DNA from 3 places in the Leuconostoc sp. JNUCC 76 genome. Region 3 is predicted to be linked to each of the others. Evidence: riboswitches for the same ligand, from Rfam matches in the RefSeq annotation. Region 3 holds a riboswitch; each other region holds the start of a gene.

Region 1 (4,291 bases), 930 kb from region 3:
GCATTTTGAAATACTAAACCAACTTTCCTAGCATATATTTTTTTACGAAGTTTATCGAGTAGCTTTCTTTGATACAACAACGAACCCTCATAATCGTGTAATCTTGCAAAAGTAAGCAGTAAGCTTGATTTCCCAATACCGTTGGGTCCAGTAATTAAGGTGATTTTATCTTTTGCCCATTCAAAACTGCTATTCTTCAAAATAGATTGTTTATCGTTTTTTACCGTCACATTTGCCATACTAAACACAGACTCATTGAAGTCATCATTAGTAACAATACTATCATTTACATCTTGTTTAAAAAAAGAAGACCAAACTGTAGAATTAACACAGGCTATATGTCGATTTTCAATACGATATAAATCTGTTATAAGATTTTCATATCCACTTGTGTCGTGATCTGAAACTAAAATGCCATGCCCCTGATCAACTAATTTTTTTAGCAATACTTGTAACTCCTGTCGATGTTCTGGATCAACGGCCGCAAAAGGTTCATCCAATAAAATAATTTCTGCGCCCATCGCTAATGTTTCAGCCAAAGCAACCTTTTGCAATTCGCCACCTGACAAGTATGAAAGTTCTCGGTGTCGTAGCGATTCAATGCCTACTTCTGATAAAGCAGAATTAATTCTCTTATCAATTTCCTCGGTAGTTAAAGATAAATTTTCTAACGAAAAAATCAATTCATCTTCTACACGATCCATGGCAAATTGTTGATCTGGATGCTGAAATAGCATGGCAACTTTTTTAGCACGATGGTTCGCTTTGATTTGAGCAATTGACTGATGATTCAAAGACACTTTCTGTGACAATTCGCCGCCATATTTAGGATATAATCCAGCTAAGGCAGTCATCAAAGTTGATTTGCCACATCCAGATGAACCAACTAATAATATAAATTGTTCTGGTCTAATCTCCAGCGAAATATCTTCTAAGATAATTTCATCGTCAAATTTAATATCCAAATGATTGGCCTTTAATTCTGTCATACTTTTATTGACCTTATCGATTTGTTTTTAATAATTTAGACTTCTCTAGCAAGTTGACAATCCAGTAAACTAATAGACCGGCAAAGAATGCAATTGAAATCCAGCGAACAATAAACAACCCAACTAGCATACCAAAATCAAATTGTAGATATCCGTCGTGGAATAATGACCAGATGAATGTCACGCATGTTCCGGTAAATGTTGATAAAATCAAACCCATTTTCCAGCTTTTATATCCTGTCAAGGTAAAACCAAGTTCTGATCCGATACCTTGAATAAATCCAGAAATTAGTGTTGCAACACCCCAATAGCCGCCCAACAAGGCTTCTCCAGTGGCGCCAAGCAATTCACCTATTAATCCCGCACCAACACGTTTCAATAAATAACTAGCCAATGGGGCTGCCATCATCCATGGCCCAATAGTGATTGCGATGGTATATTGGTGTAACCCAAGCGGAACTAAGACAGCATCAAGTGCTGTGTACACTGGATCCATAATAAAATAAATCACACCAAAGGCAATACCAATCAACGCCATTAAAATAACTTCTCGCAAAGACCACTTCCCTTTTGATCCCGCTGTTACTGTTTCTACTTGTTCCATAAACATCTCTCCTCTTGTTTCGAGGTCGTATGTTTCGATAAAATACCTTTTATAGTTATAAGTGTCTATACAAAAAGCCACCAACCACAAAAGAATTTAGTGATTGATGGCATCAAAAAGACATCTTAATCTAACTTATTCTTCCTTCGCAGGTATTAACCTGACAGGTTCAATGGGTATTATCTCAACCTTACGGTACCCCAGATAAAATATTAACTTCGTGGATCAGTATAACCCATTCTAATTTTAAATGCAAAAAAATTTCTAGCCCATTAACTGCGCTATAAAACCATTTGCAATTTTAATTTTTCAGTGCTATGCTAATCACATTAAAAAAATATATGCTGTCCACTAGGGGTGCCTTCTTGGCTGAGATGATATTACTTATCAATCCCTTCGAACCTGATCTAGTCAATGCTAGCGTAGGAAAGTGGTATTCTTTTTACAAAAGATACTCTTTTTTGCCTGGTCAAGAGAGAGTTTTTTTGTTGGACATGTAAACATTTTAGGAGAAATTATGTTTTCAGAAGAATTACGCACCCAAGCTGCACCAATTATGACAGCCATTCATGGTCACGCATTTGTTCGTGGCATTGCGGACGGTCACGTTCCCCGAGAAGCTTTAATTTTTTACGTTGAACAAGATTTCCAATATCTTAGTGAATTCATCAAAATTTATGCCAATGCCATTACCAAATTAACTAATCGTAATGAAATGAAATTTTTTGCTGATTCAATTGATTTCATTTTAAATAGCGAAATTCATCCCCATCATGTTTTTTGTGAGGTTGCCGGTGTTGAATATGAAAAATTGCAACACGCCACACCAACACCTAAAGCATACCTATACGAATCACATATGTATCGCGCGGCTGACACCGGCTCCTTATTAAATATTCTAGCTGCTTTTCAGGCATGCCCTTGGACCTATAATGAAATTGCAAAAAAACAAGTTCAAGAGAAAGCGAACACAAATGATAACCCATTCAAAAGCTGGATTGATTTTTATGATAATACAGATGATGATTCGGAAGTTTCACTATCCGATAAAATCTTTGAATGGATAGATCGCTTAGCAGAAAATGCAACAACTCAACAACGCCAACAGGCAAAACAGTTTTTTCTTAAAAGTTGTGAATTAGAATGGCAGTTCTGGGAACAAGCCTACCACCAAGAAGACTGGCGCTTCAAAGATGTATTAAATCAGGCAAGCATTTTGTAAAGAAGTGAAATTTAATAACACAAAATTATTTGTTTGTAGCTTTCAAAAAAGCCAATTTTAATTCAGCATTGTCTTCTGGTGTACCTAACGCAATACGAATCCACTCAGGATTAAGTCGATCGTTGACTTGGAAACCTTGTTCTAATAATTTTTGACCAACCTTTTTCGTCTCGCCAACCTTTATCCAAATAAAATTAGCCTGTGATTCATAAAACTTAAACTTGTTTTGAATCAAAAATTCTTGGAACTTTTGGCGCTCTACTTGAAAACGTTGGGCATTTTTCTGTAAGTATTCTTGATCCAATACAGCAGCCGTGCCACCAGCAATCTGATAGGTTGATAAGTTATACGGTAAACGGACTGCTTGCATCGCACTATAAAGGGGATCTTGCATAATGCCATATCCAACACGTAAATTAGCTAGACCATATGCCTTTGATAAGGTACGTAGCACAACCAAGTTTGTATACTCAGCTACCAAAGGTGCCATAGTAGCATCAGGTTCATCTACAAAATCATAGTAGGCTTCGTCTACTACTAATGTAATATTTACTGGTAGCTTGTCCAAAAAGCGCTTAATGGAGCCGATTGTTTCGAATACTCCTGTTGGATTGTTGGGATTAGCTATCCATACCATAGCGGTTTTATCATCAATAGCATCTAAAATCGCATCAAAATCAACATGCCCATTATCAACATTAACGGGTATTTTTTTTGTTGTAGACTGTTCGATTTGTGCATGCATCGCATATTCACCAAATGTCGGATTGGGAATAATAATATTTGATTCTGGTTCCAACACAACACGAGTCAACAGCTCAATCAATTCATCTGCGCCAGCACCAAATACCAAATGTTGTGGATCAACGTGATTTAACTTAGCTACTGCTGCACGTAGTTCTGTCGCTTGCCCATCTGGATAATAACCTAAAACATCATCTGAAACAGCTCGTACAGCTTGAGCAACTTTTGGTGATGGACCATACACAGACTCGTTGGCTGATAAGCGAGCTAAATGTTGCAAGCCATACTTTGCTTTTACAGCTTCTACTGGTAATTCTGCTTGATAAGCTGCTAAATCTTTAACTGTCTTTTTCATTTTTCTTGTCTCCTCGCCAATCAGCGCGTTCATGCAATAATGATTTTTTCCCTAAACGTGACCCTAATTCATCTTTAATATCATCTAAACTGACACCCTTTTCAACTAATAAGACCATTAAATGAAACAATAAATCTGAAGTTTCATAAATTAACTCTTCATTATTATTTTTGGCGCCGAGAATTACTTCTGTGCTTTCTTCTCCCAATTTTTTTAGGATTTTATCTAATCCTTTTTGATATAGATAATCAGTATAGGATCCAGTTTGAGGATTTTGTTTGCGATCAAGTGCTTGTTCATAAAGTTCTTCAATTGTTTGTTGTGGCATCATTTCTCCTTTTTAGTGTGGTATTTACTCTTTTGGAAAATAACCATCA
Region 2 (4,291 bases), 190 kb from region 3:
GTTGCTTTAATGCTTATCGCTTCGCTAGCAATTCTTGAACAAATTAAGTTATTTGGACATCATACGAATCAACTGATTTATTCAAAAGTGTTCTTCAGATCACAGCTTATCGTGAATATCATTTTAATGGTGAGCATCCCAACATCGTTATTTACATTTTTTTACCAATTTATACAAAATACTGGTAGTAACCGCTTAGTGGTACTAATCCTGTTATTACTCAGTAGTAGCATGCTTCTCATAGTTAACAAAAGGTTAGGCTTGATTGCAACAAATCACGATAAATATTACGCACGTTTGACAGCCTATCAGTCCGTTCTTAAAAATAATAAGGAGATGAAATAGTTATGGAAAATGGACCTATGTTTAACTTCCTGCAAAAAGTGCTTTTGAAACCAATGACCAAAGTTTCACAATATAGAATTGTGAGAGCGATCATGGCTGCTGGTATGGCTTCAATCCCTTTTACAATTGTGGGATCTATGATATTAGTTTTGAATATATTGCCGACAGTATTTCCGTTCTTAAATGATTTTTTCGACGCAACATTCTTTAAGTTTAGCGATTTGTACATGATTGCCAACACAGCAACCATGGGTATCTTAGCCATGTATTTTAGTTTAGCAATTGGTTTTGAATTAACGCGTATTATTCAAACAGAAGATAAACTAAAAGTAGCGCCATTAAATGGTGCCTTCTTATCGCTATTTGCATTCTTTATGTGCTTGCCAGAATTGGTTTTAAAAGGTGGAAAAATTGTTCTGCTAAATACCATATCCAAGGACGAAACAGTTATCAACGGATTTAGAATGACCAGCACAATCGACCGTGTTGGAACAAGTGGTATTTTCACAGCGATTATTATGGCTATTTTAGCAGTCTGGTTGTATTCATTCTGTGTGAAACATAACTGGACGATTAAAATGCCGGATGCTGTACCGGAAGGTGTATCAAGATCATTTACGGCATTAATTCCAACTTTCGTTATTGCTTTTGTTGTACTGGGTATTAATGGTTCCTTAGTGTTACTCGGTACTGACATTTTCAAAATGATTGCAATACCATTTAGCTTCGTCACAAGCATGACTAGCACCTGGCTAGGAATTATGGTGATTGAGTTCTTGATTCATGCCTTGTGGATTGTTGGTATTCATGGCGCTAACATTATTTCCGCATTCATTACGCCTATCTTCTTAGCAAATATGGTAGCAAATTCAAATGGGGCTAACATACCGTTTGCTGGAGAATTTAATAATGCCTTTGCTATCTTAGGTGGTTCTGGTGCGACACTTGGATTATGCATATTTATTACTTTACTAGCACGTTCCGAACAGCTCAAAGTTTTGGGTCGAGCTTCAATTGTACCATCATTTTTCAATATTAACGAGCCGTTAATATTTGGACTACCAATTGTTTATAATCCTTATCTAGCTATTCCATTTTTCTTGGCACCAATGGCAACAGCTTCCGTTGCTTATGCAGCTATTAACTTCCATATCATTCGGCCAATTGTTATTCAAGCACCATGGCCATCCCCAGCCGGAATCGGTGCATTTATTAGTACCGTTGATTGGAAAGCAGCAGTCTTAGCAATAATCTGTGTTGTAATAGCTTTCATTATTTACCTACCATTTATCAAAATATATGATACGAAGTTGTACAATGATGAGCAGGGGAAAACGCAAGTACAGCCTTAATGACGAGACATCGAAATACTGGTCTGTGTTTAGTAGCAGATTGGTATTTTTATATTCTCGACTGGCGGATTTGTGAAAAGTAAATTTCATCTGTAAGTCTATCACTTAATGATAAAGTTATGTGAAAAATAGAATGAATTATTTAGATTTAATAGGAAAATTATGATACAATAATGTTTGTGCTAGGGGCGCCAAAATGGCTGAGAAGAACCCTTCGAACCTGAACTGATTAACATCAGCGTAGGAAAGTGCTACATTTTTTAACGTAGCATTTTTCTCTAGGTGAGAAAAATGTTTTTTTATTGCATAAAATGACTTATTGAAAGGAATTTTTTGAAAAATGAATAATAATCACTAGGGGCGTCGCAAAGACTGAGATGATGTATATCGGTCCCTTTGAACCTGATCTAGTTAATACTAGCGTAGGAAAGTGACCAATATTTGATAACGACATGTACTGTTGTCAAAAGTGTCCTTTTTTATGTATTTAAGGGCACTTTTTTTATTGGAAAAGGAATTTAATTATGATGTGGCAGGTTCAGCTGTATTTCTGGCCTGAAAGCTTGCAAATAATATGACCGCCAATGTCTATTCATAGATGGTGGTTTAACTATGCTCTAATCGAAATTAACACAATCATTAAAATATAAAAATACAATGGAATATTAAAAAGGAAATCATAATGAATAAAAATGTTAAGTTAACAAAAATAATGGTCGTTACAATTATGATAGCGCTAGATATCGTGCTATCTCCAATTTTTAGAATTGAAGGTATGGCACCAATGTCCAGTGTCATGAATATTATTGCTGGTGTAATTCTAGGACCAGTATATGCAGTTTTTATGGCAGTAATCACTGGAATAATAAGAATGCTAATGCTAGGTATACCGCCATTGGCTTTGACTGGTTCAATTTTTGGCGCTTTTGGTGCAGGTATCTTGTATAAGTGTGGACGTAATATGTATTGGTCAATTTTTGGTGAAGTTCTTGGAACCGGAATTGTAGGATCGTTAATTTCAGTTCCGGTGATGGTCTGGTTTACTGGACAACAACAAAATTTATATTGGTTTGTGTATACACCTCGTTTTGTGGGTGCAACCATAATTGGATCAGTAATCGCTTATTTTGCTTTAGTAAATTTGCTAAAAATAAATTCTTTTAAAGAAATTCAGAGAATGTTTGTTGGGTAGCATAGCTATAAAAAATGAATTAATAAAAATTAAATCAATTTTACCTTTGCAAAAGGCACGTTAGTACATTGCATAACCAATGATATTACGTTATAAACGGTGGCTAATACTATATTGTATCTTGGTGGTAAACCTATCATGAGTAGTGATACCCGTGAATTTTCGTCATTATTTCAGTCAACAGATGCATTACTATTAAACATGGGTCGACTTAATGAGTCACACGAACAAAGTTAGGAATGGCTATGGCGCGTAATCATCCAACAGTCATCAAAGGAAATACTTCAGAAATCAGAAGATTTGTCGGCTTACCATCATTAGCAAAAGGTATTGATGGTGCTAGCTCTGATCAGCATGATCAAGCGTTAAAAGATCTCATTTTTTCTTTGAAACAAATAACAACTGATTATGCCGATACCGTGTTTGTGGCAACAGGAAAAAAGGATGTCATTGTTCAAAATGATAAATACCTTATTTTAAACAATGGCGTCGATGAATTGAATAAGTTTGTTGGGACAGGAGACATGGTTGGTGCAATGATAACTACACTTCTTGCGGTCGGTAAAGATCCATGGGTTGCCAGTCAATTTGCAATTAGCTACCTCAATATAGCAGCTGAAAAAGCACTGTCACTAACAAGCGGCATGGAAAACTTCAGGAGAGAAGTCATTAACCAAATTGACTTGCTGTGCAGTGATCCTCAATGGGTATTTAACATTAAATATTCACAATTGAAAAAAAGCAATTAAGTGAATGAAATGTTAAGCATAAAGGCAAGTTATTGATATACCAATAAGTTACTAATAGATATCTACTAACTTTAAACTGCCTACTATCAATTAGGTTGCAAACGTACTATAGTTATTATAGTGAACAAAACAAATAATTATAGAAATGAGGTTCTATCATGAAAGTAACAATTTTTGGTAAAGGCAATATGGGACAGGCAATCGGAGCTAATTTTGAAAAAGCTGGCAATGGTGTCAACTATTTAACTCCAGAGGATACAACGACAAGTCTTAGTGAATTAGTTATTTTGGCTGTGCCTTATCCTGCTTTAGACACAATCGCTCAACAATACAAACAAGAATTAAAAGGAAAAGTTGTTGTTGATATAACAAATCCCTTGAACTTTGAGACTTGGAATGAATTAGTCGTTCCAGCTAATAGTTCAGCAGCAGAAGAACTACAAAATAAGTTACCAGATAGCATAGTACTTAAGGCATTTAATACAAATTTTGCTGCTACGCTACAAAGTGGAATGGTTGGTGAAAATACAACAACCGTTTTGGTGGCAGGAAACGATGAAGGGAAGAAGCTATTTATCGAGGCTTTGAATGATAGCGATTTAAATGTTCTTGATGCGGGTCAACTTAATCGAGCTCGTGAATTAGAGGCAACT
Region 3 (4,291 bases):
CCGTTCTCTTATCTACATTTGGTACCAGAGGCACTGCATTTTGAATACCGAGCGCTTCAGCCAGCCAATCGTTCATGCCACCTTGTGCACTATCCATATTAGTATGTGAAGCATAAACAACAATATGGTGTTGAATCAAATCTGCATACATTCGATTTTGAGGCTGTGATAAGTCTAGATTTTTTGCCGGAAAGAACATGACCTCATGGTGTGCCCATATAAAATCGACCTGATTATCAATTGCTTCTTGAACCACTTCTGGACGAACATCAAGGGCTGTTATTACTCGATGCACGGGCTGTTTAGGATCACCAATTTGCAGTCCCGTAGGGTCACCCTCCTCAGCTAATTGTTTGGGCGCAAAAATCTCAATCTTGTCAATTAGCTCTTGTGCAATCACTTGATAACCTCCTGAATTTGCTGATATTTGTTTTTCCAATCTTGATAAATGGGTGAATCAGTTTTTCCAGCAAATTCAAGATTTTCAAAAATTGTGTCGATACGGTCCAATTCTTTCTGCCATTTAGCAACAAAAACGGACGTTTTGCTCTTTCGCAAGACAGGACCAAATTTTTTATCAAGGCTTGATAAAATTTGGGTGCCCTTTGTTGCAATCATAATTTCATAAAAATGGTTATCCTCTTGTTCAACAACCTCGTCGTTAATTTTATACTGATGGTTGTTTAGCCATGTTCGCACAACGTGCTCATCAGTATTGGGTTGTAGTATAAGCGTTTCAAAATGTTTTGCTCTTGAAAATCCCGCTTCTAATATGTCTGTAATTAAGACACCGCCCATACCAGCGATTGTGACTGTGTCAATATGATCCTCATCTTTAATTGCCGCTAATCCATTCGCCAATCTCGCCTCAAGTTGTGTGGTTAACGATTTTCGAACAATTTCGTGCTGCGCATTTTCGTAAGGTCCTTTAGCAACCTCACCAGCAATTGCGAACGAAATTTTGTTATTAATTAATAAATTAGCAGGTAAATAAGCGTGATCAGAGCCAATATCGGCTAACCTTGCGCCTTTGGGTACAAATGAAGCCACAGCTGCAAGCCGTGGTGAAAGATGAATACTGTCCATTTTCTATCCTTAGAGTTGTTTTTTACTCATTTTAGTATAACAAATAACTCAATATCTCGCTGATATCATGTACTTTTAATTAATAAAGACCACAAGTTACATCATACTCAAATTTCTTCATTAAAAACATTAAAATGTTAGAAAATATAACATTATTTGGTGATTAAATTCTATAACATACGAATGAATAGTTTGCACGATAATTGGTCCTGTGTTACACTCTATGCGTGAGCTTTTCACAAATAACTGAAAACACCAAAATCTGGGGTGCCGTCGTGCTGAGATAAAACCCATTACACCTGATCTAGATAATACTAGCGTAGGGAGATTTACTTGAAAATGTATTTATGAAATGACATATCTTACCAGTACTATGTTTTGTAACGTTATCACTATAATATGTGATGATGAAATAACACAAGTTTGTTAAGTGTCGTTTATGCATTGAAATTATGACCACAATTTTTCAAGCCAGTCTTCCTTGTGAAGTCTGGCTTTTTCTAATTACACCCGATTTTGCGGTGATTTCGGCTACATCAATTATTAACCAATAAGTCATGAAAACAGTTGTATATCTCATACTCTTATTGGTTAATATCGGAAATTTTAGGAGGTTTTGCAAATGTCTGCAAACAAATGGTCACTTCGCGATGTTATCTTCATCGCACTAATCGGTGTGTTTTTTGGATTTATATTTTGGGCTTGGGCATTTGGCTATAATGTCATCGCTGCCTTTTTAACACCATTCGGATTAAGCGCATATGCTAATGATGCAACATTGGGTCCTTGGCTAATGGCTGGTCCTATGGCTGGGTTCATCTTACGTCGTCCTGGTGCATCTATTATAGGTGAAACACTTGGCGGCACAATTGAAATGGTTTTTGGCTCTCAATGGGGTGTCATGAATGTTGTCGCTGCATTAATCCAAGGGTTTGGTACCGAACTTGGATTTGCTGTATTTGGCTACCGTCGTTGGGACAAAACGAGTTTGTCAATGTCTGTCATCACAGTTACTATTGTGACATTTATTTGGGACCTTTTCCGCAATGGATATGCTGATTATTCATTTGGTTTGTTGATTGGATTATTCATTACTCGTCTCATTTCAGCAGCTATTTTTGCAGGAGTTATCGTTTACTTCACACAAAAACTAGTTGCTAAATCAGGTATTCTAGAGGTTAATAAAAACGAGGTGGTCTCATGATATCAAGTATTGCAGTCCAAGTATTACCAATGACAGCTGATACAGAAAAAATCATTCGCATAGTTGATCATGTGATTGCTTACATTGACAAGAGTGGTGTCAACTATCAGGTAGGTGCTTTTGAATCAACTCTTGACGGTGATTACGATCAATTAATGGATATTTTGAAAAATCTGCCGAAGGTTGCAGCAGAAATTAGTGACATTCCTGTCATGGTTTACAGCAAAATAAACATGGCTACAGATTCTGATGTTTTAACCATTGCAAAGAAAACAGATAAATATAAATAAGCGGAATTTCCGCGTACATAGGGAATTATTATGGTTACTCGTTTAAAACATATCAGTTTGTCATATGGCAACACAAAAATACTTGATGATACCACTATGTCAATATCTCACAATAGTTTTAACCTATTAATCGGTCCATCTGGCTCTGGAAAATCAACCCTTCTCCGAATATTTGCAGGACTATATCCCCAACTAAAAGGTGAAGTGCTTGTTAATGATCAATCAGTTACCACATTACCAGCTAACGAAAAAGCTAAAGTCGTCGGTTTTTTATTTCAAGATCCAGACACTCAATTTGTTATGAAAACACCACTGGAAGAATTGATTTTTACTTTAGAAAACTTGCAAGTTCATCCTTCTGATATCAAGCAACGTGCAACGCATGCTCTAGAATTTGTTGGTATCTCAGAATTAACTCATCAAGATATTAACACCTTATCAGGTGGTGAAAAGCAAAAAGTTGCATTAGCTATCATTGTTGCAATGCAAAGTGATTTCTTATTATTAGACGAACCTTTTGCAAATATTGATAGCCAATCTCGTCAGGATCTATTAGCTAAATTGAAAGATTTACAAAAACAGGGACAAACCACTATATTAATCACTGATCACGATTTACATGGGTACGAACCACTTGTTGATCATGTATGGGAAATACACCACAAAAAAGTAACAACTGTTAATAACTTTCAGAATCGTATTTTACCGGAACAAAATGTCCACCTGCAATTACCTAAAGAAGGTGTTTTGCAATTAAAAAACTTTGAACTTTTAGTGGGACAACGTCAATTAATTAGTATTTCTGATTTATCTTTGGCTCCTGGTGGAATTACGCTCCTTACTGGAGCAAATGGCACAGGCAAGTCATCCCTTTTTAATGCGCTAACTCGTCTAAAATCCTACCAAGGTGACATTTTGTATATGGATCAAAATATCAAAAAATTTAATGCTGCAAAATATGCAAAACAAGTAGCATTGATATTTCAAAATGCAGAACGACAATTTTTACGAATGACGATTCGTGAGGAAATCGCGTTGAGCGTGCAACATGCGCAGCAACCAGAAAAATGGTCCGAAAAAGTCATTACTCGTTATTTAGAGCGCTTAAATTTGGATGGACTACAAGATCATGTCGTTTATCAGCTCTCTGGCGGGCAAAAGAAAAAAGTTCAACTCTTGGTGATGCTAATTGTTGGTACACCAATATTATTGTTAGACGAACCTATTGCTGGTCTGGACACAGATTCTGTTCGTGTTGTAGGCGAAATTTTACGAGAAATCGCAGACATTGGACGACAACGTTTTATTATTATTAGCCACCAACTAGATCAGCTACGCCCAATCATTGATTATCATTTGCATCTATCTAATCGAACGTTACAATATATGGAGCATTTTTTATGAATCCAAGTGTTAAATTTCTACTTATACTTATCGTTAGCATCGAACTAACTTTTGTCCTGAATTATCAAATCAATGTTGTTGTAACGATTGTTGCTGGTATTTATCTTGTTCTTTCAAAACTGTCTTGGAAACGTTATTTGCTATTAATTGCCATGCCTATCTTGCCTGTCTTAGGTGCATGGACATCATTTACAACTTTTGGTTCCCATGAAATGGCAATTATCATGATAACTCGAATTGTCGCCTATATATTCCTAGGAGCGGCTTTTTCGTTTACAACGGATATGGTCCTGCTTCTAGACACACT

Evidence for each region. A riboswitch is a leader RNA that binds a small molecule or an ion and turns the genes downstream of it on or off. The one in region 3 is predicted to bind thiamine pyrophosphate.
Region 1: another riboswitch for thiamine pyrophosphate. It lies ahead of JNUCC76_RS08270 (ECF transporter S component); the one in region 3 lies ahead of JNUCC76_RS03750 (ECF transporter S component).
Region 2: another riboswitch for thiamine pyrophosphate. It lies ahead of thiW (energy coupling factor transporter S component ThiW); the one in region 3 lies ahead of JNUCC76_RS03750 (ECF transporter S component).

What each region holds. Positions count from the first base shown of each region.
Region 1 covers NZ_CM132206.1:1,651,349-1,655,639, forward strand. Annotated here, with positions in the region: gene JNUCC76_RS08265 (ABC transporter ATP-binding protein) at 1-989, opposite strand, end outside; gene JNUCC76_RS08270 (ECF transporter S component) at 1,003-1,593, opposite strand; TPP riboswitch at 1,717-1,806, opposite strand; TPP riboswitch at 1,937-2,039, shown strand; gene tenA (thiaminase II) at 2,111-2,815, shown strand; gene hisC (histidinol-phosphate transaminase) at 2,841-3,914, opposite strand; gene hisE (phosphoribosyl-ATP diphosphatase) at 3,898-4,242, opposite strand; gene hisI (phosphoribosyl-AMP cyclohydrolase) at 4,267-4,291, opposite strand, start outside.
Region 2 covers NZ_CM132206.1:912,947-917,237, forward strand. Annotated here, with positions in the region: gene JNUCC76_RS04530 (sugar transporter) at 1-345, shown strand, start outside; gene celB (PTS cellobiose transporter subunit IIC) at 363-1,697, shown strand; TPP riboswitch at 1,872-1,961, shown strand; TPP riboswitch at 2,044-2,143, shown strand; gene thiW (energy coupling factor transporter S component ThiW) at 2,425-2,889, shown strand; partial or broken gene JNUCC76_RS04545 (hydroxyethylthiazole kinase) at 3,028-3,638, shown strand; gene JNUCC76_RS04550 (NADPH-dependent F420 reductase) at 3,797-4,291, shown strand, end outside.
Region 3 covers NZ_CM132206.1:725,615-729,905, reverse strand. Annotated here, with positions in the region: gene JNUCC76_RS03760 (Nif3-like dinuclear metal center hexameric protein) at 1-400, opposite strand, end outside; gene JNUCC76_RS03755 (tRNA (adenine(22)-N(1))-methyltransferase) at 397-1,086, opposite strand; TPP riboswitch at 1,340-1,429, shown strand; gene JNUCC76_RS03750 (ECF transporter S component) at 1,709-2,290, shown strand; gene JNUCC76_RS03745 (thiamine-binding protein) at 2,287-2,580, shown strand; gene JNUCC76_RS03740 (ATP-binding cassette domain-containing protein) at 2,611-3,984, shown strand; gene JNUCC76_RS03735 (energy-coupling factor transporter transmembrane component T family protein) at 3,981-4,291, shown strand, end outside.